3 linked regions of the Paludisphaera borealis genome follow. The protein of the gene in region 1 interacts with the protein of each later gene in a pairwise test. Links are inferred from orthologs where the notes say so. Each region holds a gene or a part of one and is shown in the gene's direction. Other genes may lie near its edges. The genes, in order: BSF38_RS06665, dnaE and dnaX.

Evidence for each region.
Region 2: the proteins of BSF38_RS06665 (region 1) and dnaE interact in binary tests that used the Escherichia coli proteins (3 or more experiments, as listed by UniProt). The link is inferred for Paludisphaera borealis from one-to-one orthologs.
Region 3: the proteins of BSF38_RS06665 (region 1) and dnaX interact in binary tests that used the Escherichia coli proteins (3 or more experiments, as listed by UniProt). The link is inferred for Paludisphaera borealis from one-to-one orthologs.

Annotation. Positions count from the first base shown.
Region 1 is NZ_CP019082.1:1,692,932-1,698,599, forward strand. What follows is about bases 1,530-4,284. They hold BSF38_RS06665 (exonuclease domain-containing protein), read left to right. Parts: upstream 1,530-2,381; coding sequence 2,382-3,188; downstream 3,189-4,284. Other genes in these bases: BSF38_RS06655 (hypothetical protein), read right to left, coding at 1,530-1,681; BSF38_RS06660 (CAP domain-containing protein), read right to left, coding at 1,786-2,340; BSF38_RS31235 (DUF6580 family putative transport protein), read left to right, coding at 3,272-3,865; BSF38_RS31240 ((5-formylfuran-3-yl)methyl phosphate synthase), read left to right, coding at 3,886-4,284. In the rest of the region: BSF38_RS06650 (phosphoglycerate kinase), read left to right, coding at 77-1,267; more of BSF38_RS06655, read right to left, coding at 1,334-1,529; more of BSF38_RS31240, read left to right, coding at 4,285-4,605; amaB (L-piperidine-6-carboxylate dehydrogenase), read right to left, coding at 4,600-5,668. UniProt on the Escherichia coli protein: DNA polymerase III is a complex, multichain enzyme responsible for most of the replicative synthesis in bacteria. The epsilon subunit contain the editing function and is a proofreading 3'-5' exonuclease.
Region 2 is NZ_CP019082.1:3,199,899-3,207,009, reverse strand. Bases 92-4,289 are described here. They hold dnaE (DNA polymerase III subunit alpha), read left to right. Parts: upstream 92-429; coding sequence 430-4,089; downstream 4,090-4,289. Other genes in these bases: BSF38_RS12370 (carboxypeptidase regulatory-like domain-containing protein), read left to right, coding at 4,253-4,289. Outside these bases: more of BSF38_RS12370, read left to right, coding at 4,290-4,714; BSF38_RS12365 (DUF1559 domain-containing protein), read left to right, coding at 4,874-5,983; BSF38_RS12360 (glycosylasparaginase), read right to left, coding at 6,070-7,111. UniProt on the Escherichia coli protein: DNA polymerase III is a complex, multichain enzyme responsible for most of the replicative synthesis in bacteria. This DNA polymerase also exhibits 3' to 5' exonuclease activity. The alpha chain is the DNA polymerase catalytic subunit.
Region 3 is NZ_CP019082.1:3,437,917-3,443,742, forward strand. Bases 1,811-4,723 are described here. They hold dnaX (DNA polymerase III subunit gamma/tau), read left to right. Parts: upstream 1,811-2,254; coding sequence 2,255-4,192; downstream 4,193-4,723. Other genes in these bases: BSF38_RS13320 (YbaB/EbfC family nucleoid-associated protein), read left to right, coding at 4,239-4,601; recR (recombination mediator RecR), read left to right, coding at 4,604-4,723. In the rest of the region: BSF38_RS13300 (ABC transporter ATP-binding protein), read left to right, coding at 1-158; BSF38_RS13305 (ABC transporter permease), read left to right, coding at 187-1,719; more of recR, read left to right, coding at 4,724-5,215; rpoN (RNA polymerase factor sigma-54), read left to right, coding at 5,427-5,826. UniProt on the Escherichia coli protein: Part of the beta sliding clamp loading complex, which hydrolyzes ATP to load the beta clamp onto primed DNA to form the DNA replication pre-initiation complex.

The DNA of each region.
Region 1 (5,668 bases):
GTATTCGGAGAGCTGCGACCTCATTCCAAGCCCCCGCTCCTCCCGCAACTCGACGCCTGATATTCAGGGATAATCGATGCCGAAACAGACGGTTCGCGATCTCGACGTGAAGGGCAAGAAAGTCCTCGTCCGGGTCGATTTCAACGTGCCCCAGACCAAGGACGGAGCGGTCGCCGACGATCGCCGGATCCGGTCGGCCTTGCCCACGCTCAAGGACGTCCTCGACCGCGGCGGCAGCCTGATCCTGGTCAGCCACCTCGGCCGCCCCACCGGCGACCCGGCGGCCGACGCTCCGTTCAAGCTCGACACGGTCGCGGCCAAGCTCCAGGAGCTGATCGGCCGACCCGTCGAGAAGGCTGACGACACCGTCGGACCGAGCGCCAAGAAGCTCGCGGCCGACCTCAAGCCGGGCGGGATTCTGGTCCTTGAGAACGTCCGGTTCAACAAGGGCGAGAAGAAGGGCGACCCCGCGTTCGCCAAGGAGCTGGCGAGTCTCGCCGACGCCTACGTCAACGACGCGTTCGGCACCTGCCACCGCGACGAAGCCTCTATGGTCGCCGTCCCCGAGCAGTTCCCTTCCGAGAAGCGCGCGATCGGCTTCCTGGTCGAGAAAGAGCTGAAGATCCTCGACACCCTGCTCAAGAACCCCAAGAGCCCGTACGTCGCCGTCATGGGCGGGGCCAAGGTCTCCGACAAGATCCTGGTCATGGAGACCCTGCTCAAGAGCGTCGACAAGCTTCTCGTCGGCGGGGCCATGACCTACACGTTCTTGAAGGCCCAGGGCCACGGGATCGGCAAGAGCCGGGTCGAGGCCGACAAGCTCGACGTCGCCCGCAACCTGCTCGATTCGGCCGGCGGCAAGATCGTCCTGCCGGTCGACCACCTGATCGCCGACAAGCCCGAGGCCGGCGCCCAGACCAAGGTCGTCGACGGCCCCGAGATTCCCGACGGCTGGTTCGGCATGGACATCGGCCCCAAGACGATCGCCCTCTACTCCCAGATCATCCTCGAAGCCGGCACCGTCGTGTGGAACGGCCCGATGGGCATGTTCGAGGTCGAAGCCTTCGCCAAGGGGACCAAGGCGGTCGCCCTGGCTCTCGCTGAGTCGCCGGGCGTCACCGCCGTCGGCGGCGGCGAATCGGCCGAGGCCGTCGAGAAGTTCGGCTACGCCGACAAGGTCAGCCACGTCTCCACCGGCGGCGGCGCGTTCCTCGAATCGCTCGAGGGCAAGCAGTTCAACTCCCTCAAGGTCATCCCGGACCGCTGAGTCGCTGGGCTCCCCCTTCCGAACGCCAACGCCCCGCCGCCGCCAGCCGGCCGCGGGGCGTGCTTTTCAACGCACGACGGGGGGAGGCGCGCCGACGAAGATCTGCTTGACTTCGCTGTAGAAGCCGACCGGAACGCCGACGAAGGTCGCGGTCGCCGCCTTGACGATCGTGCTGTTGCTGGTTGAATTCTCGTAATATTCCCGAGGTTTCGAGAACAGCGGGTGGCGGTCGACGTAACTGACCGTCCGGGCCGGCGGCTCCTCGATGATCGTCCTGTCCTCGCCGCCGACGCTCGACGACAACGACGGCTCCACCGGCGCCGCAGCCCGGCGCGAGCCGGAAGTCTGACAGCCGGCGACCGCGAGGATCAGGACGCAGCAGAACGCCAGACCCAACCTGTTTCGCGTGGCCATTTTCCTCGATCCTTCCCACGAATAACTGCGCACCGTCGGGAGATGGCGGCAATGCTCCGTCATTGATCCGGTGAAGCATACACGACGAATCGGAGCCGGGCGCGTCAGCGCGGCCGGGCGGGAAGTCCGAAATTGACGCACCAGTACGGCGTGCCGTTTTTGGCGGTCGCGTAGCCTATGCCGATCTGGGTGAAGCTGCCGAGGATGTTCTTCCGATGGGGCCGGCTGTCGAGCCAACCTCGCATGACGTGCTCGGGGGTATAATGACCGTAGGCAATGTTCTCGCCGCAACGCCGCAGACGATAGCCCTGGTCCTGGACCCGTTCCAGAACCGTCGAGCCGTCGGCACCGGCGTGGGTCATCTTCCGGCGTTCGGCCATCTCCACGGCGTGCGCCTGGGCGGCGGCCTGGAGCCTCAAGCTGACGGCGAGCGCCGGCAGCTTTTCGACGGCCCGGTGCTTGTTGTGGAGGGCGAGCAAGTCGTCGCGGACGTCGTCCAGATCAAGCTTCGCCGGTCGGTCGGGCGCGGGCCAATTGGGGTCGGAGGGGGGCGGCTGTTGCGGCGTCCAGAACCCGATCATGGCGCAGCCGTGGAACACGACCGACATCCCGAGGGACGACGCCAGGGCGGTCCGGCGATTGATCCGGCGTGCGAACATGATCCTATCGTCGTCTCGCGGCTGCTGGAGAGATGAGACGGATGCCGACAACCGACCAGTATATCGCGTTCGACCTGGAGACCACCGGCCTGAACGTGGAATTCGACCGAGTCATCGAGATCGGCGCCGTGCGGTTCGACGCCCAAGGCCGTGAGCTTGACCGCTTCGAGCAGTTGATCAACCCGCAACGCCCGACTTCGCCCGGCGCGCAGGCGGTCAACGGCATCCGCGATTCGGAACTCGCCCGGGCACCGATCGCCTCGGACGTCTTGCCCAGATTTCTTGCATTCGTCCTAACCGTGCCTGGAGCCCCGCTCGTCGCCCACAACGCGGGCTTCGACGCCAAGTTTCTGGGACGGGAACTCGGCCGCGCGGGAATGCCGACGCCCGCCTGCCTGGTCCACGATACTCTGGCCCTCTCGCGACGCCGGTTGCCGGCGCTGCCCAGCCACCGCCTCGACCGCCTCATCGATCACTTCCGGCTCGGTTCGGAAGTCAGTCACCGAGCGCTCGGCGACGCCCTGGTCGTCAAGGACGTCTGGCTCCGACTCGACGGCCCGAACGCGCCGCCCGGAATGCTGGTCTCATATCCAGTCCACGATCCATCCGTTGCGGCCCAGCCGCCCCGAGGCTGGGAGAGCCTCGACCGGGTGGCCCGCGAGGGGGGACGGGTCTGGATCGTTTACGAAGGCGGGACGCGCGGCGCGGACCGTCGCGAGATCAGCCCCCGCCGGTTCACCCAGAAGGGGGGCGTGGCGTACGTCGTGGCGTTCTGCCATGTCGGCTCGCGCGAGAAGTTCTTCAGGCTCGATCGGATTCGCGAGTACGAGGCTGTCGCCGCGCCCTGAACGCTCGTCGGGATATTGCTGACGAACCCCTGAACCGATACATTGTAAGAACCCGCTCAGTCGACTTTTGCCGAGGTTGAATCATGCTCAAGGCCATCGCCCTCATTGCCGTCACGGTCGTTTACCGGCTTATCCCCCACCCGTGGAATCTCGTTCCCATGGGCGCGGTCTCGCTTTACGCCGGCGCCAAGCTTCCGCTGCGGTGGGCGTGGGCCGTGCCCATCTCCGCGCTCGTGATCTCCGATATGCTGATGGACTTCGGCGTAGGCGGCGCTTTTTTTGCGATCAACCGGGTCGCCGAGTACCATATCTACTCCCGCATCGCCGTTTACGGCGCGTTTGCGTTGACGACCCTGATCGGACCGCTGGCCAACCGCCCGAAGGTCGGCCCGGCGCTCTTGCCGGTCTTGTCGCTCGCGGCGTCCGGCCTGCTGTTCCTCACCAGCAACTTCGCGGTTTGGGCCGAGGGGCTGCTCTACCCGATGAACCTGTCGGGCCTGCTGGCCTGCTACGTCGCCGCCATCCCGTTCTTCGACAAGACCCTCCTGGCCGACTTGATCGGCACGGCGGTTCTGTTCAGCCTCGGCGCTCTGGTCAGCCACGTCTACACGCTCGTGGCGGCCCGCCGCTACAGCCTGGCCGACGTCGCGACCGTGGACGACTCGGTCCGCTCTTGAATTCCCTGGCGAGAGAGCGAGTGTCGATCCCCGTGGCGGAATTGCTGGTAAGCGTCCGGTCGGCCGATGAAGCGAAAAAAGCCGCGGCCGCCGGCGCCTTGGTGATCGACGTCAAGGAGCCCGACGAGGGCTCGCTGGGCCGGGCCGCCGTGGCGATCTGGCGCGACGTGCGCCGGTTCGTTCCCGCTCACATCCCCATGAGCGTCGCGCTCGGGGAGTTGACCGAGTGGCAAGTCGGCCAAGGCCCGGCGCTCCCTCTCGGAGCGTTCGACGGCGTGGCCTATTGCAAGCTCGGCCTGGCTCACGCCGGGCCGGACTGGCGCGACGACTGGCGGGCGCTTCGGGATCGCATCCCGACGCGTCGATGCCGCTGGATCGCCGTGGTCTACGCCGACTGGGAGACGGCCGGGGCGCCCAGCCCCGACGAGATTCTGGACCTCGCCATCGCCACGCCCGCCATCGTCGGCGTTCTGGTCGACACGTTCGACAAGTCGCAATCGGCGCGGCTTGACGACTCCGGTTGGCTGCCGTGGGCGCAGCGCGTGAGGGCGGCGCACCTGAAGCTCGCGATCGCGGGGGGACTGACTCCCGAGACGATCAAGAATCTCGCCGCGCTCGAACCGGACCTGATCGCGGTGCGGGGCGCGGCGTGCGAGTACGGGGATCGTCGTGGGGATATCGACGAGCGTCGAGTCTCGGAACTCGCCGCGATCGTGCGAGGGTTGTTCGTGCCGTCATGAGGATTCGACGTCGAACCGGACCCCCTGGGCGAGCGGGATCTGGTCGCCGTAGTTGATCGTGCAGGTCTGCCGCCGCATGTAGGCCTTCCACGAGTCGGACCCGGCCTCGCGACCGCCGCCGGTGGCCTTCTCGCCGCCGAACGCGCCGCCGATCTCGGCGCCCGAGGTGCCGATGTTGACGTTGGCGATGCCGCAGTCGGACCCAGCGGCCGACAGGAACCGCTCGGCTTCGACGAGGTCGCGCGTGAATATCGCCGACGTCAGCCCCTGCTCGACCTCGTTCTGGATCGCAACCGCCTCCTCGAACTCGCGGTAAGTGATCACGTAAAGGATCGGTGCGAAGGTCTCCTCGCCGACGATCGGCATGCCGCGCAGCACTCGCACCAATGCGGGCTCGATGAAGCACCCCGGCCGATCGAGCCGCTTGCCGCCGCAAACGACCGTGCCTCCCTGAGCCTCGGCTTGCCGGAGCGCCGATTGCATCGCCTCCACGGCTTGCTCGTGGATCAGCGGGCCGACGAGGACGCCGCCTTGCCAGGGGTCGCCGATCGACAGCGACCTGTAGGCTTTCGCGAGCCGTTCGATCACCTGTTCATGGAGCGACTCGTGGACGATCAGCCGGCGGGCCGTCGTGCAGCGCTGGCCGGCGGTGCCGACGGCTGCGAAGACGACGCCGCGGATCGCCATGTCCAGGTCAGCGCTTGGGGCGACGATCACGGAGTTGTTGCCGCCGAGTTCCAGGATCGTCCGTCCCAGCCGCCTCCCGACGACCTCGGCGACGTGGTAGCCCATCCGACAGCTTCCCGTGGCCGAGATCAGTGGCAGTCGGGCGTCGGTCAGCATCCGCTCGCCGACCTCCTCCGTCGACCCGATGCAGAGCCCGAAGACGCCGGGGAAGCCCTCCGCCTCGGCGGTCCGGCCGACGATTCGTTGGACGGCCAGGGCGGTCAGGGGGGCGAGCGGCGACGGCTTCCAGACGACGGTGTCGCCGCAGACGGCCGCGACCATTGCGTTCCAGGCCCAGACGGCGGCGGGGAAGTTGAAGGCGGTGATGACGCCGATC
Region 2 (7,111 bases), 1.5 Mb from region 1 along the record:
CTTTGCGCGCGGTGGACGACTTCGTCTGAAGGTCTGTCTCATTAAGGGGAGGGCGAGGCTTCCGCACTACGCGTTTGGGGGACTGACTCTGAGTTGCGCGTGGTTCGAAATCCGAATTCCCAGCCCTCCGTGCGTCGAGCCTTTTCCGATTCCGAACTTCGACGAGCCCTGCCAGATAGAACCAGGGTCGACGATCGATCATCAACGGCTTCATCGGTTTGCGCCCCCCCGTCGTGGCGACTTGCGGCTTGAGCCGTCCCCCCTCGCGTTGCATCCATCGTCGGCAAACCTAGCACGATTCACAAGGACCTTCGAATCCTCTCACACGCGATACGTCAATCTCCGCCGATTCGTCCGGGATCTGCTAGAATACAATGTCCTGGACGCGGGTACATAGCCGCGTCGGTCCTCTAAGGAGAGAGTTCGCTCATGGCCAGTCGCCCGTTCGTTCACTTGCATTGCCACAGCCATTACAGCTTGCTCGACGGCCAGAACAAGCTGCCGGACCTGGTCAAGCAGGTCAAGGCGCTGGGGATGCCGGCGATCGCGGTGACGGACCACGGCAACATGTTCGGGGCGATGGAGTTTCTCCGGGAGGCCAAGTACGCCGGCATCAAGCCGATCGTGGGGATCGAGGCGTACGTCGCACCCGGTAAGCGGACTGACCGCTCGACGAACGGGTCGGGGGATGAGAAGTTCGCGTATCACCTGACGCTCCTGGCCAAGAACGGCGTCGGGTTCAGGAACCTCCTACGGCTCACCTCGCGGTCGTACCAGGAGGGCTACTACTACAAGCCGAGAATGGACAAGGAGCTGCTCGCACGGCACAGCGAGGGGTTGATATGCCTGTCGGGCTGCGTCGGGTCCGAGTTCTCGCAGCACTTGCTGCACGACCGCACGGCGGCGGCTGAGAAGTTGGCGATCTGGTATCAGCAGACCTTCGGCGAGGACAACTTCTTCGTCGAGATCCAGAACAACGGCCTGCAAATCCAGCGCGATGCGATGGAGCGGCAGGTCGACCTGGCTAACCGGCTGGGGATGCCGCTGGTGGCGACCAGTGACGCCCACTACCTGAGGCAGGACGACCACCTTGCGCACGACGCCCTGCTGTGCATCAATACGGGCAAGACCGTCGACCAGCCGCTCGACAAGCCCCGGTTCGTCGCCGACGACGGCCGGCTGTCCGACCAGTTCCACGTCCGCAGTCCCGACGAGATGTACGCGGTCGTCGGCGGCCACGAGGAGGCCCTTGCGCAGTCGGCCCGGATCGCCGAGAGCGTCGAGGAGAACTACACCAGCCTGAACCTGGGCAAGCGGCTGTTCCCGTCGTTCAAGCCGCCGGAGGAGAAGACGGCCGAGGACTACCTGCGCGAGCTTTGCGAGCAAGGTTTAATCGCTCGGTACGGCGCGTCGCCCCCCGCCGAGGCCCGCGAGCGACTTGATCACGAGCTGGGTACCATCAACCGCATGGGGTTCGCGTCGTACTTCCTGATCGTCTGGGATTTCGTCCGCTACGCTCGCGAGAAGAGCATCCCGGCCCTGGCTCGTGGATCGGCCTGCGGTGCGCTCGTCAGTTACGTGCTCTACCTCAGCAACGTCTGCCCGCTCAAGTACGACCTGCTGTTCGAGCGGTTCCTCGACCCGAACCGGTCAGAGGCGCCCGACATCGACATCGACCTCTGCCAAGAGCGTCGGTACGAGGTCATCGAGTACGTCCGCCAGAAGTACGGCCAAGCCAACGTCGCGCAGATCGGCACGTTCGGAACCATGAAGGCCAAGGCGGCGATCAAGGACGTCGGCCGGGTGCTCAACCTCCCCCTCGCACGGGTCGAGGAGATCAACAAGCTGATCCCCACCCGGCTGAACATCACGCTCGAAGAGGCCCTCAAGGAAGAGCCGGCGCTGCGGAAGATGGTCGAGCAAGATCCGGACATCGAGCGACTGATGACGTTGGCCCGCCGGCTGGAAGGCTCGGTCCGCAACGCGAGCACGCACGCGGCCGGCGTGGTGATCGCCGACCAGCCGCTGGAATCGCTGGTCCCCTTGCAGGTGATCCGCCGCGGCGACAAGGAAGAGGTCGTCTGCACCCAGTGGGACATGGGCGACGTCGAGAAGGCCGGGCTCCTGAAAATGGACTTCCTCGGCCTCCGCAACCTGACGACGCTGGAGGCCGCCGTCCGCCTCATCAACGCCCGGAACCCGGACGCCCCGATCGACATCGACAACCTGCCGCTCAACGACCCCAAGGCGTTCGAGCTGCTCCAGCGCGGCGAGACCAAGGGCGTTTTCCAGCTTGAGAGCGCGGGCATCCGCGACCTTCTGGTGAAGATGAAGCCCGACCGATTCGCCGACATCATCGCCACCAACGCGCTCTACCGGCCGGGCCCGCTCAACGGCGGCATGGTCGACGAATACGTGGATGTGAAGAACAACCGCAAGCAGGCGACCTACTTGCATCCGGTGCTCCGCGACGTCCTGGAAGAGACCTACGGCGTCATGGTCTACCAGGAACAGGTCATGCGGATCCTCAACCGCCTGGGAGGCATCGAACTCTCCAAAGCGTACGCGTGCATCAAGGCGATCTCGAAGAAGAAGACCGAGACGATCGCCGAAGGCCGCGACCAGTTCATCAAGGGCTCGATCGAGAAGGGCCTGGAACGCGACCAGGCGTCGCGGATCTTCGCGCTCATCGAGTTCTTCGGCGGCTACGGCTTCAACAAGTCGCACAGTACGGCCTACGCGCTGGTGGCCTACCAGACGGCCTACCTGAAGTCGCACTACCCAACCGAGTACATGGCGGCCGTCCTGTCGTCGGAGATGAACGGAGCGGAGCGCGACAAGTTCTTCGTCGAACACATCGACGACTGCCGGCGCATGGGCATCGAGGTGCAGCGGCCCGACGTCAACCGCGGGAGCACGACGTTCACGGTCGTGACCGAGGGCAAGGTGGAGTTCGGGCTCGAAGCCGTGAAAGGGGTCGGCACCAAGGCGGTCGAGGCGATCCTTCGGGCTCGCGAGGAGGGGGGGCCGTATCGAAGCCTCGACGAGTTTTTCGAGCGGGTGTCGACGCGTGAGGTGAGCGCCGCCGCCGCCGAGACTTTGATTCGCGCCGGGGCGTTCGACGGCTTCGGCGCTCGAAGGTCGCAGCTTCTGGCCGTCCTCCCCCGCGCCATGCAGGCCGGACAGGCCAAGCAGGAGGACCGCCGCCGCGGCCAGCGCGGACTGTTCGACGAGCCCGAAACTCCGGCGCACGGCGCGCACAATGGAAACGGCAACGGCGTCGCGCCCGGCGTCGCCAACCTGCCAGACGTCCCCGAACTCCCCGACGTCGATTTGCTCAGCGGCGAGAAGAAGGCGCTGGGTTTTTATATGTCGAACCACCCTTTGACCCGCTACGCGGCGACGCTTCAGGCGTTGTCGACGCACCGGACGACGGACCTGGCCTCGGCCCCGGACAAATGCGAGGTGCTCCTCGGCGGCATGATCACGAACGTCCAGGTGCGGAACGTCCAGAAGAGCCGGTCGGGCCTGACGCGAATGGCCAAGCTGACCTTCGAGGACCTGGACGGCAGCACGCCGGCGATGCTCTGGCCCGAGGAGTTCGCCAAGCTCGGCGACCTGATCGTGAACGACGCGATCGGGTTCGTGAAGGGGACGATCGACCGCCGCCGCGATCCCCCCGAGCTGGTGATCAGCAAGATCATCCCGATCGAATCGGCGTCGTCCGAGCTGGCGCGCGGGGTCGTCGTGCGGCTGCACAAGGGACTTCAGCAGGACGCCGAGCTGGAGCGTCTGCTGCGGATCGTCCGGGTCCATCCCGGCGGCCTGGACCTCTATCTTGAGATTTTCGGGATCGAGAACGTCCGCCGCGTGATCTACCGCGCGGGGGCCTCGCTGCGCATCCGCTGCGACGAGAAGATGGTCGCCGAGATGGAGCAGGTCGTCGGTTCGGGCAACGTCCGCCTGCTCGGCCAGCGCGGGGCGACGGCGCGGGCCGAGTCGTCGGCCAAGCCGGCGGTCGCGGTGCGCGTCGCGGTCCCCGAGCCGATGGACGACCTCGACCCCACCGACGACCTCGACGACGATTGAGAGCCCGGCGTCGCCCCGAGCGAGGCGGTCTTCATGAATTCTTCGCGCGACATTCTTTGATGCTTCGCTCGCCTCCCCTCTCGCGTGGATATACTTTTCATCGTCGGCCCCGACTAGCGATCGTCGCTGCTCGGGCGGCTCCCAACCGATGATGAAACACGCAATGATATCGAAAATACAGAATGCGTTGCGGCCGTTGCTCCTGGCCTTCGGGTTCGGGCTCGCGGGGTTCCTGGCCGGCTGCGGCAGTTCGGATTCCGCTCCGACGTCCATGACGACGTACCCCGTCAAGGGTAAGGTCTTGCTCGCCGACGGCAAGCCGTTGGCGTCGGGCGTGGTCGTCTTCGCGCTTCCCGAGAAGGGGATGGAATTCGAGGCTCCGCTCGAGTCCGACGGCTCGTTCGCGCTCAAGAGCAGCTACGGCGAGGGCGCGCCCGAGGGGTCGTACAAGATCCGGATTCAGGCCGACCTCTCCAAGCCGGCCGACCCCAAAGCCCGCGGCGGCCGCCGCTCGGGCGCGAATCTGGCCTATCCCGCCAAGTACGGCGATGAAACAACCTCAGGCCTGACGGCCGTCGTGAAGCCTTCCGCCAACGACCTTGAGCCGTTCACGCTCGCCAAGTGACAGGTTGTTATAGCCTGTCATCTCGATCAGTTGATTCTTGAAGTGGATCTTCCGGAGCGGTCCGGCGGTCCGTGAAGCCCCCCCGATCGCGGCTTCTTCCTTCTCCCCCCTTCGTACCGGCCCTTCCGCTTTACAGCCATTCCACGGAGAATCGATTCCATGAGATCTCTCGCGAGATCGCCCCGACGCGGCGGCTTCACCCTGATCGAACTGCTGGTGGTCATCGCCATCATCGCCGTTTTGATCGCGTTGCTCTTGCCGGCCGTGCAGTCGGCCCGCGAGGCCGCCCGTCGCGCCCAGTGCACCAACAACCTGAAGCAGATCGGCCTGGCTCTGCATAACTACGAGAGCACCAACACGGCGTTTCCTCCGGGCGGCGAGTCGACGAACTACAATCCCTCGACGGTCGGTTCGGCGTCGGCGGTGCCGATCACGCAGTTCGTGGACGGCAACTGGAGCACCTTCGCCCGTCTGCTCACGTTCATCGAAGGCGGCGCGTCGTACAACGCGTTGAACTTCAACGCCAAGGAGTACAACGAGGCCTCCGGCATGAACTTCACCGGCGCCTCGACGGTCATCTCGACCTTCCTCTGCCCGTCGTCCTCGCGTCAGCCCGACGGCGGCAGCGACGGCGTCGACCCCAATGATCCGATCACCACCCGGGCCGGCCGGGGCTACGCTTACGACGACTACGGCCCGACCGTCTACACCGACATCAGCCCGCTGGGCGTGGCCATCACCCCCGGCTCCGCCACCCCCTACCGCGATAAGACCACGCGGCAGGACGGCCTGCTGAAGCAGGGTAAGACCTCGATCGGCGAGATCACCGACGGCACCAGCAACACCATCGCCATCGGCGAGGACGCCGGCCGCGACCCCCGCTTCATCAGCCCCTACACCGAGGGCGAGATCTACGGCGGCGTCGCCGGCTCCGGGACCTTCCCGGGCGAGCAGGGGCCCGCGGGCGGCCCCGGCGTCAAGCGTCGCTACTGGCGATGGGCCGAGGCCGACACCGCCTTCGGCGTCTCGGGCGCGCCCAACAACAAGTTCCGGCCGATGTGCGAGGCCGCCGGCTGGACCCAGACCGGCGTCTCCGCCGGCAACAACGCCGGCGCCAACGACGAGTTGTTCTCGTACCATCCCGGCGGCGTCAACGTCCTTATGGGCGACGGCAGCGTCCGGTTCATCAAGGACTCGATCAACGTAGTCACCCTCCGCGCCCTCATCACCCTCAAGGGCGGCGAGGTCATCAGCTCTGACGCTTATTGATCGGATCGTGTGAACGCGGCTTCAAGCAAGACCCCGGAAGTTCGCCCTCGGGCGGGACTTCGGGGTCTTCGCGTTTCCTTCGCCGCTCATTTCTCGTAGAGCGGATCGAGGACGACGATCCGGGCCGAGTCGCCGTCGTGGACAGCCATCTTGCCGCCGGGATACATGCAGCCGCCTGCGAAAGTCCCGTCCTTGGCGAGGGCGTAGAACGAGACGTTGAAGGTCGTCTTGCCGTCGGGCCGTCGCCGCTTGGGGTCGCGGACGCTCGTCTCGGCGACCCGCTTGAGGGCTTCCATCACCGCGTCCTTGGCCGTCAGCCCCCGGCGCATGGCTTCGACGATCAGGTGACTGGAGAGGTTCAGCAGGTTCGCCTCGCCGACGCCCGTCGAGCCGGCCGAGCCGACCTCGTTGTCGAGGTAGAGCCCCGCGCCCAGGATCGGCGAATCGCCGACCCGCCCCGGGATCTTCCACGACAGGCCCGAGGTGGTCGTCGTGCAGCCGAGGTCGCCGTGGGTATCGAGCACCGAGCAGTGGATCGTGCCGGTCACCCGCTTCTTGATGTATTCATGAACATGGTCGGCGACCTCCGGTTCGGGCGGCGGGACCCAGTCGTCGTTGGGGTCACGCGTCTCCTTCCAGTGCAGCCAGATCTTCCGCGACTCGTCGGTCAGCAGGTCGACTTCAGGGAACCCGTGGGCGCGGGCGAACCGGAGGGCGCCGTCGCCCACGATCAGGCAGTGCCGGGTCCGCTTCATCACCAGCCGGGCGACGGCGGCCGGGTGCATGATGTTGCGGATCGACGCGACCGAGCCGCCGCCGTGGGTCGGGCCGTGCATCACGGCCCCATCCAGCTCGACGACGCCGTCCTCGTTCGGCAGGCCGCCGTAGCCGACCGAGTTGTCGGCCGGGTCGGCCTCGACGATCGCGACCCCTTCGACGGCCGCGTCGAGCGGGTCGTAACCGTTCTTGACCAGTTCGACCGCCCGCTCGACGGCGCGCAGGCCGTTGCCGCTGGCGACGGCCGTCGGCCTTCGAGACCCCACCGTCGCCGGCGGCGACGCCCCGATCGCCAGCGTGCTCAGGCTGGCCGCGGCCGTCGTGCCCATGAAGAAACGTCGGTTTATAGGT
Region 3 (5,826 bases), 1.7 Mb from region 1 along the record:
ACCTCGACACCGACACCGCGCGCGAGGTCATGGGCCTGATCCTCGACCACGTCGAAACCCACGGCGCGACGCTCGTCCTGGTCACGCACGACGAGGAACTCGCCGCCGCCAGTACCTCGCGCATCCTCCGCCTCAGGGACGGTCGGCTGCTGCCTTGAACCTCAACGCGAAACCGGGAGAGCCCCCGTGCGACTGAGCGACCTGCTGACCTTGCCGTTCGCGTCGTTGCGCCGGCAGCCCCTGCGGACGGTGCTCACCACCTTGGGCGTGGTCTTCGGCGCGTTCGTCCTGGCCGCGAGCCTGTCGATCGGGCAGGGGGTTCAAGAGACGATCGACCGCGAAACCCGCCGTAACGGCGTCGCCCGCCGGGTCGACGTCTCCCCCGCATGGAAGCCCGCCGCTCCGAAGCCCGACGAGCCGGTCGCCGGTGCCATGACCGACGCCCGCCGCGATCGGCTCCGCAAGGCGATCGCCGATGCGACGCCGTGGTACAACCGGCAGGACGACCGAGTCAAGCTCACGCGCGAGCGATTGAACACGCTCGCCGCGATGCCCCACGTCGAAACGATGACGCCGATCCTCAACCTCGGCGCGTTCGCCGTCCTCGGCGAGAAATCGCAATTTACGGGGCTGGCCTCGGCCCGGCCGACCGACGAGGCCCTCCGCCGCCGGATCATCGCCGGCCGCCTGTTCAACGCCCCGGACGAGCGCGGGCTGGTCGTCAGCGAACTACTCGCCTACCGCCTGGGATGCGTCGACGAGGCCGACGTCGCCCGCCTGATCGGCCAGACGCTCCGGCTGGAGTTCCGCCGCCAGGAGTTTGACGGCGGCATCCAGGTCTACCTGATGAAGCAGCAAGGAACCCCGACCCGCGACGAGGCCGACGCCCTCCAGAAGATCAAGCAGCGGCTGCCGGACGCGCTCGACAAGCTCGGGCTGACGCCCAAGGAGGTCGAGGTCCTGCGGAGCGCCCTCGTCGTGAAGCCCGTCACGGCACCGGCCGTGCAGACCGAGGAATTCCCGGTCGTCGGCGTGATCCGCCAGTCGACGGAGGAAGAATTGAAGGGACCGTGGAACCCGTTACGGGTCGATGCCGACGCGGTATTGCCCTTTCAGACGGCCGTCGACGTTCACTTTCGGGTGACCGAGCCCGACGAGCAAGGAGTGGACCGGGCGATCCTGATCGTGGACGCCGAGGCGAACGTCAAGGACGTGGTTCAGAAGGTCCAGGAGACGGGACTCGACAGCCGGGCCGCCGTGGAATTCATCGACCGCGAGCGACTCATTTATCTGTTGATCTTCGGCGGCATGACGTGCGTGGCGGCGGTGGCGCTCTTGGTCTCGGCGCTGGGGATCGCCAACACGATGCTGATGAGCGTCCTCGAACGGACGCGGGAGATCGGCGTCATGAAGGCCGTCGGCGCCGACAACCGCCATCTGCTTGTGATGTTCCTGATCGAGGGCGCCCTGATTGGCTTCTTCGGCGGCGTCTTCGGGCTGCTGCTCGCCTGGGCCGCGTCGTATCCGGGAGACGCCTGGATCAAGGAGATGGTGCTCCGGGATATGAAGATCGACCTGGCGCACGGGATCTTCGTCTTCCCCCCCTGGCTGGTCGTCGCCGTCCTGACCCTGCCCGTCGTCGTCACCACCCTCGCCGCCGTCTACCCCGCCCGCCACGCCGCCCGGATCGACCCGGTGAAGGCCCTGCGACACGAGTAGGGCCGGAAGGGGCCGTCCACGAACAACGTCCAACTGTTTATTCCAGGGAATTCACCACGGAGGACAGAAGGACACGGAGGGCAAACGATTCGATCGATCGCCCAACAACGTGAGTCAAGGCGGCCGATCTCGAATATCGATTCCGGACTCGGCGACAAGGCGACAAGGCGCAGTCCTAGATCTTGACCTTGCATCCTCCCCCGGTCTTTCCGACAATAGCTCTTTCGCCAGACGACCGCCTGAGGCGGGGGTCTCGGTGAGCCGGGGGGGACCCGGGCAATGGGGGTTTGTGAACCTGGTCAGGGCGGGAACGCAGCAGCCATAAGCATCACCCTCATGTGCGCGGGAGAACCTCCCCGGCTCTCCAAGGCCCCTGCAAACGCGGGCGACCGGCCCGAGCGAGCGGGCTGAGGAAGCGAAGCGAAGCGAAAGCGGTAACGGACGGAGCCGAGGTCGACTCTCGCAGAGCAAGGACGCCGGACGGCCGGGCTCGGACCTCGACGACAGGGAAACCGGTCCGACGGAGCACCGTCTCGTGTCGCAAGGTCCCGCGCCGAAAAAGCAAGCCAGTTCCACCAACGACGACGCCGAGCCCTCGTCGGCGGCGCACGTCCCGGGCTCTCGCGACGCTTCGGCGGGCAATTACACGGTCGTCGCGCGTCGCTATCGGCCGCAACGGTTCGAAGACGTCGTCGGTCAGGACCACGTCGTCCAGGCGCTTCGCAACGCGATCCGGCTCAACAGGTTGGCGCAGGCGTACCTGTTCTGCGGCACTCGGGGCGTCGGCAAGACGTCGATGGCCCGGATCTTCGCCAAGTGCCTGAACTGCGTGAACGGGCCGACCGAAGAGCCGTGCCAGGTCTGCGACATCTGCCAGGCGATCTCCGTCGGCCAGGACGTCGACGTGATCGAGATCGACGGCGCCAGCAACAACGGCGTCGAGCAGGTCCGCGAGCTGCGGCAGAACGTCTCGCTCCGCCCCAGCCGGGCCAAGTACAAAATCTACTACATCGACGAAGTCCACATGCTCTCGACGGGGGCGTTCAACGCGCTCTTGAAGACGCTCGAAGAGCCACCGCCGCACGTGAAGTTCTTCTTCGCGACGACCGAAGCGAACAAGATCCCGATCACGGTCCTGTCGCGTTGCCAGCGGTACGACTTCGCCGGGATCACCCCCGAGGCGATCGTCGGCGCGCTCAAGGACATCTGTGACCGCGAGCAGGTCGACGCCGAGGTCGAGGCGCTCCAGGTCGTCGCCCGCCGCGCCGGGGGATCGATGCGCGACGCCCAGTCGCTGCTCGAACAGCTCCTGTCGTCGGGAAGCCCGAAACTGACTGTCGAGGTCGTCCACGGCCTGCTCGGAACCGCCAGCGACGAACGGTTGCTGGGGATGCTCGAAGCGCTGTCGAGCCGCGACCCGGCCGCGGCCCTCACGCTGCTCGACCAGGCCGCGAGCCAGGGAGTCCAGGCGTCGGAGCTGCTGGCCGGCACGCTCGACTTCCTCCGCGACGCGATGGTTCTCTCGATCGGCGCCGGCTCGATCCTGCTCACCGTCTCGCCCCGCCAGCGCCCCCGTCTCCAGGCCGTCGTCGACGCCTGGTCGACCGATTCGATCGTCACGGCCCTTCAGATCCTCGCCGAAGCCCGTGCGCGAATGCGCGGCGTCGCCCACGGCAGATTGCTCGCTGAACTGGCTCTCGTGCGAGTCGCTCGACTCGAAGATCTCGAAGACTTGACCGAAATGGTCCAGCGGCTCAAGGCGCTCGAATCCGGATCGCCCCTACCGCCCAGGTCTTCGGCGCCCAGCTTAAAAAAAAAGCTAACGCCGACTGACGACGCCCCCAACCGCGCCCCGGAAGCCGAAAAAACCGCCGTGGTCGGTGCCGCCGTCGCCCCGGCTCCTCGATCCGAACCCGAGCGCGCGGCCGAAAGGCCCCGAGCGGGCAGCGGAACGGCGACGAAAGCCCAGGGTGTGAAAGAGGTTGCGACGGTCGCCCGGAAACCGGCGAAGGTCGCCGAGGCCGAGGACGAAGCCGGCGGGGCGCCGCTCGAATTGCACGTCGTCAGCGGCATCTGGCCCGACCTGATCAAGAAGGTGGGCGCGAATCTGGGATGGAAGTTGAGCCAGGCGATGCCGATCGGTCTGGACGGGCCGGACGTCCTGGTCATCGGGGCCAAGCCGGGATACAATTCGGTGGCCGACCTGTGCGGGACCGACGAGGCGCGAAGGCTGATCGCCGATTCCCTTCGAGGGTTGCTGCGACGCCCCTTGACCGTTCGCTACCAGCAATCAAACGCCGACGCCGACAGCGGCTCCGGCGCTCCCGCCGCCGAGTCGCGACGGGCCGACCAGCTCCAGAGCGACCCGATGGTTCAGAAGGTCATCGAGCTGTTCGAGGCGCGGGTGTTGCATCTCGAATACGAAGGCGAGCAAGACAACGACGGCCCTTCGGCCGCGCAGGGTGCGGGCTGAAGAATCACCGCGATCGCCACAAGGATACGTCAGAAAAGAGGCTCCCGTGTTCGGACAACTGGGAAACATCGCAGAACTGATGCGCAACGCGGGCAAGTTGCGGGATTCGGTCGCCAAGGCGACGGAAGCGCTTGGCCAGCTTCAGGTTGAAGGCAGCTCGGGCGGCGGCGCGGTGACGGCGAAGATCAACGGCCGGATGGAGATGATCGCGCTGCGGATTGATCCCAAGCTGCTGGCCGACGGCGATGCCGAGCTGCTCGAAGACCTGGTCGTCTCGGCGGTGAACGCCGCGATGGTCAAGGCGCGCGATTCGGCGGCTCAGTCGCTGGCGTCGGTGGCCGGCGGCCTGCCGATGGGGCTGTTCCCCGGCGGGGACGCACCGATCGGCCCCGGGCCCGGAGGCTCCTGACGATGGCCGGCTCCGGCTACGCGGCGGCGCTCGACCGCCTGACCACGACCCTGGGGCGGCTCCCCGGCATCGGCGCGAAATCGGCCGAGCGGCTCGCCCATCACCTGCTCAAGTGTCCCGTCGACGAGGCCCTCGAACTCGCCGAGGCCATCCGAACGGCCAAGGAGCAGGTACGCCATTGTCAAATTTGCTACCACCTCACCGAGGTGGATGCACCCATCTGCGGCATTTGCCGCGACGAGCGCCGCGATCCGAGCTTGGTCTGCGTCGTCGAGCAGTCGCGCGACCTGCTGGCGATCGAGAAAGCCGGCTCGTTTCCCGGCGTCTATCACGTCCTGCTCGGCCGCCTGGCCCCGTTGCAGGGGATGGGGCCGGACCAGTTGACCGTCGACGCGCTGGAAGCCCGGGTCCGCGCCGGGTCGGTCCGCGAGCTGATCATGGCCACCAATCCCAACCTCGAAGGGGACGGCACCGCCCTGTTCATCGCCAAGCGGCTGGCCGACACGTCCGTCCAGATCACCCGCCTGGCGCGCGGACTGGCCTCGGGCAGCACGCTCGAATTCGCCAGCCGCGACATGCTCGCCGACGCCCTCGCCGGCCGCCAGCCGTTCTGAGCGCCGCAACAACCGGCCGGGCGATGTGGCGTCCGTGAATCGCTCCGCGCGCCGGCCTGTCGGTTTCCCGGGCCTTCGACGAGATTGCGCTTGAAGTCCGCCGGAAGGTGGCATAATACTTGCTAGAGAACATGGCGTGCCGTGGCGAGAATCGTTCTGGTTTTTGTCGCGACGGTTCGACTGATTCGCGGAACTGAGGGATTGGTGGATCATGCGGCTTGACACGTCCCAGCAGATGCGAACCGAGATGCGGCTGCGCATGGCGCCGCGCATGATCCAGTCGATGGAAATCCTTCAGTTGCCGATCATGGCCTTGCAGGAGCGGATCGAGCAGGAGCTGAGCGAAAACCCGGTGCTGGTCGACCTCCGCGAATCGACGCCGACGACCACCGAGGACTCCGACGACACGTCCACCCCCGCACCGGCCGAGGCCGAGACGGCCGAATCCAACGAGTTCGACAGCCTCGGCGGCCTCGACGAGAACTGGAGCGAGCTGTACGACGAAGGCCCGCGCCGCAGCCGCGCCTCGCTTAGCGAAGAGGGGGACCGCAAGCAAGACGCCATGCAAAACATGGCGTCGCGCCCGCGTTCGTTCCATGACGGCCTGGCGG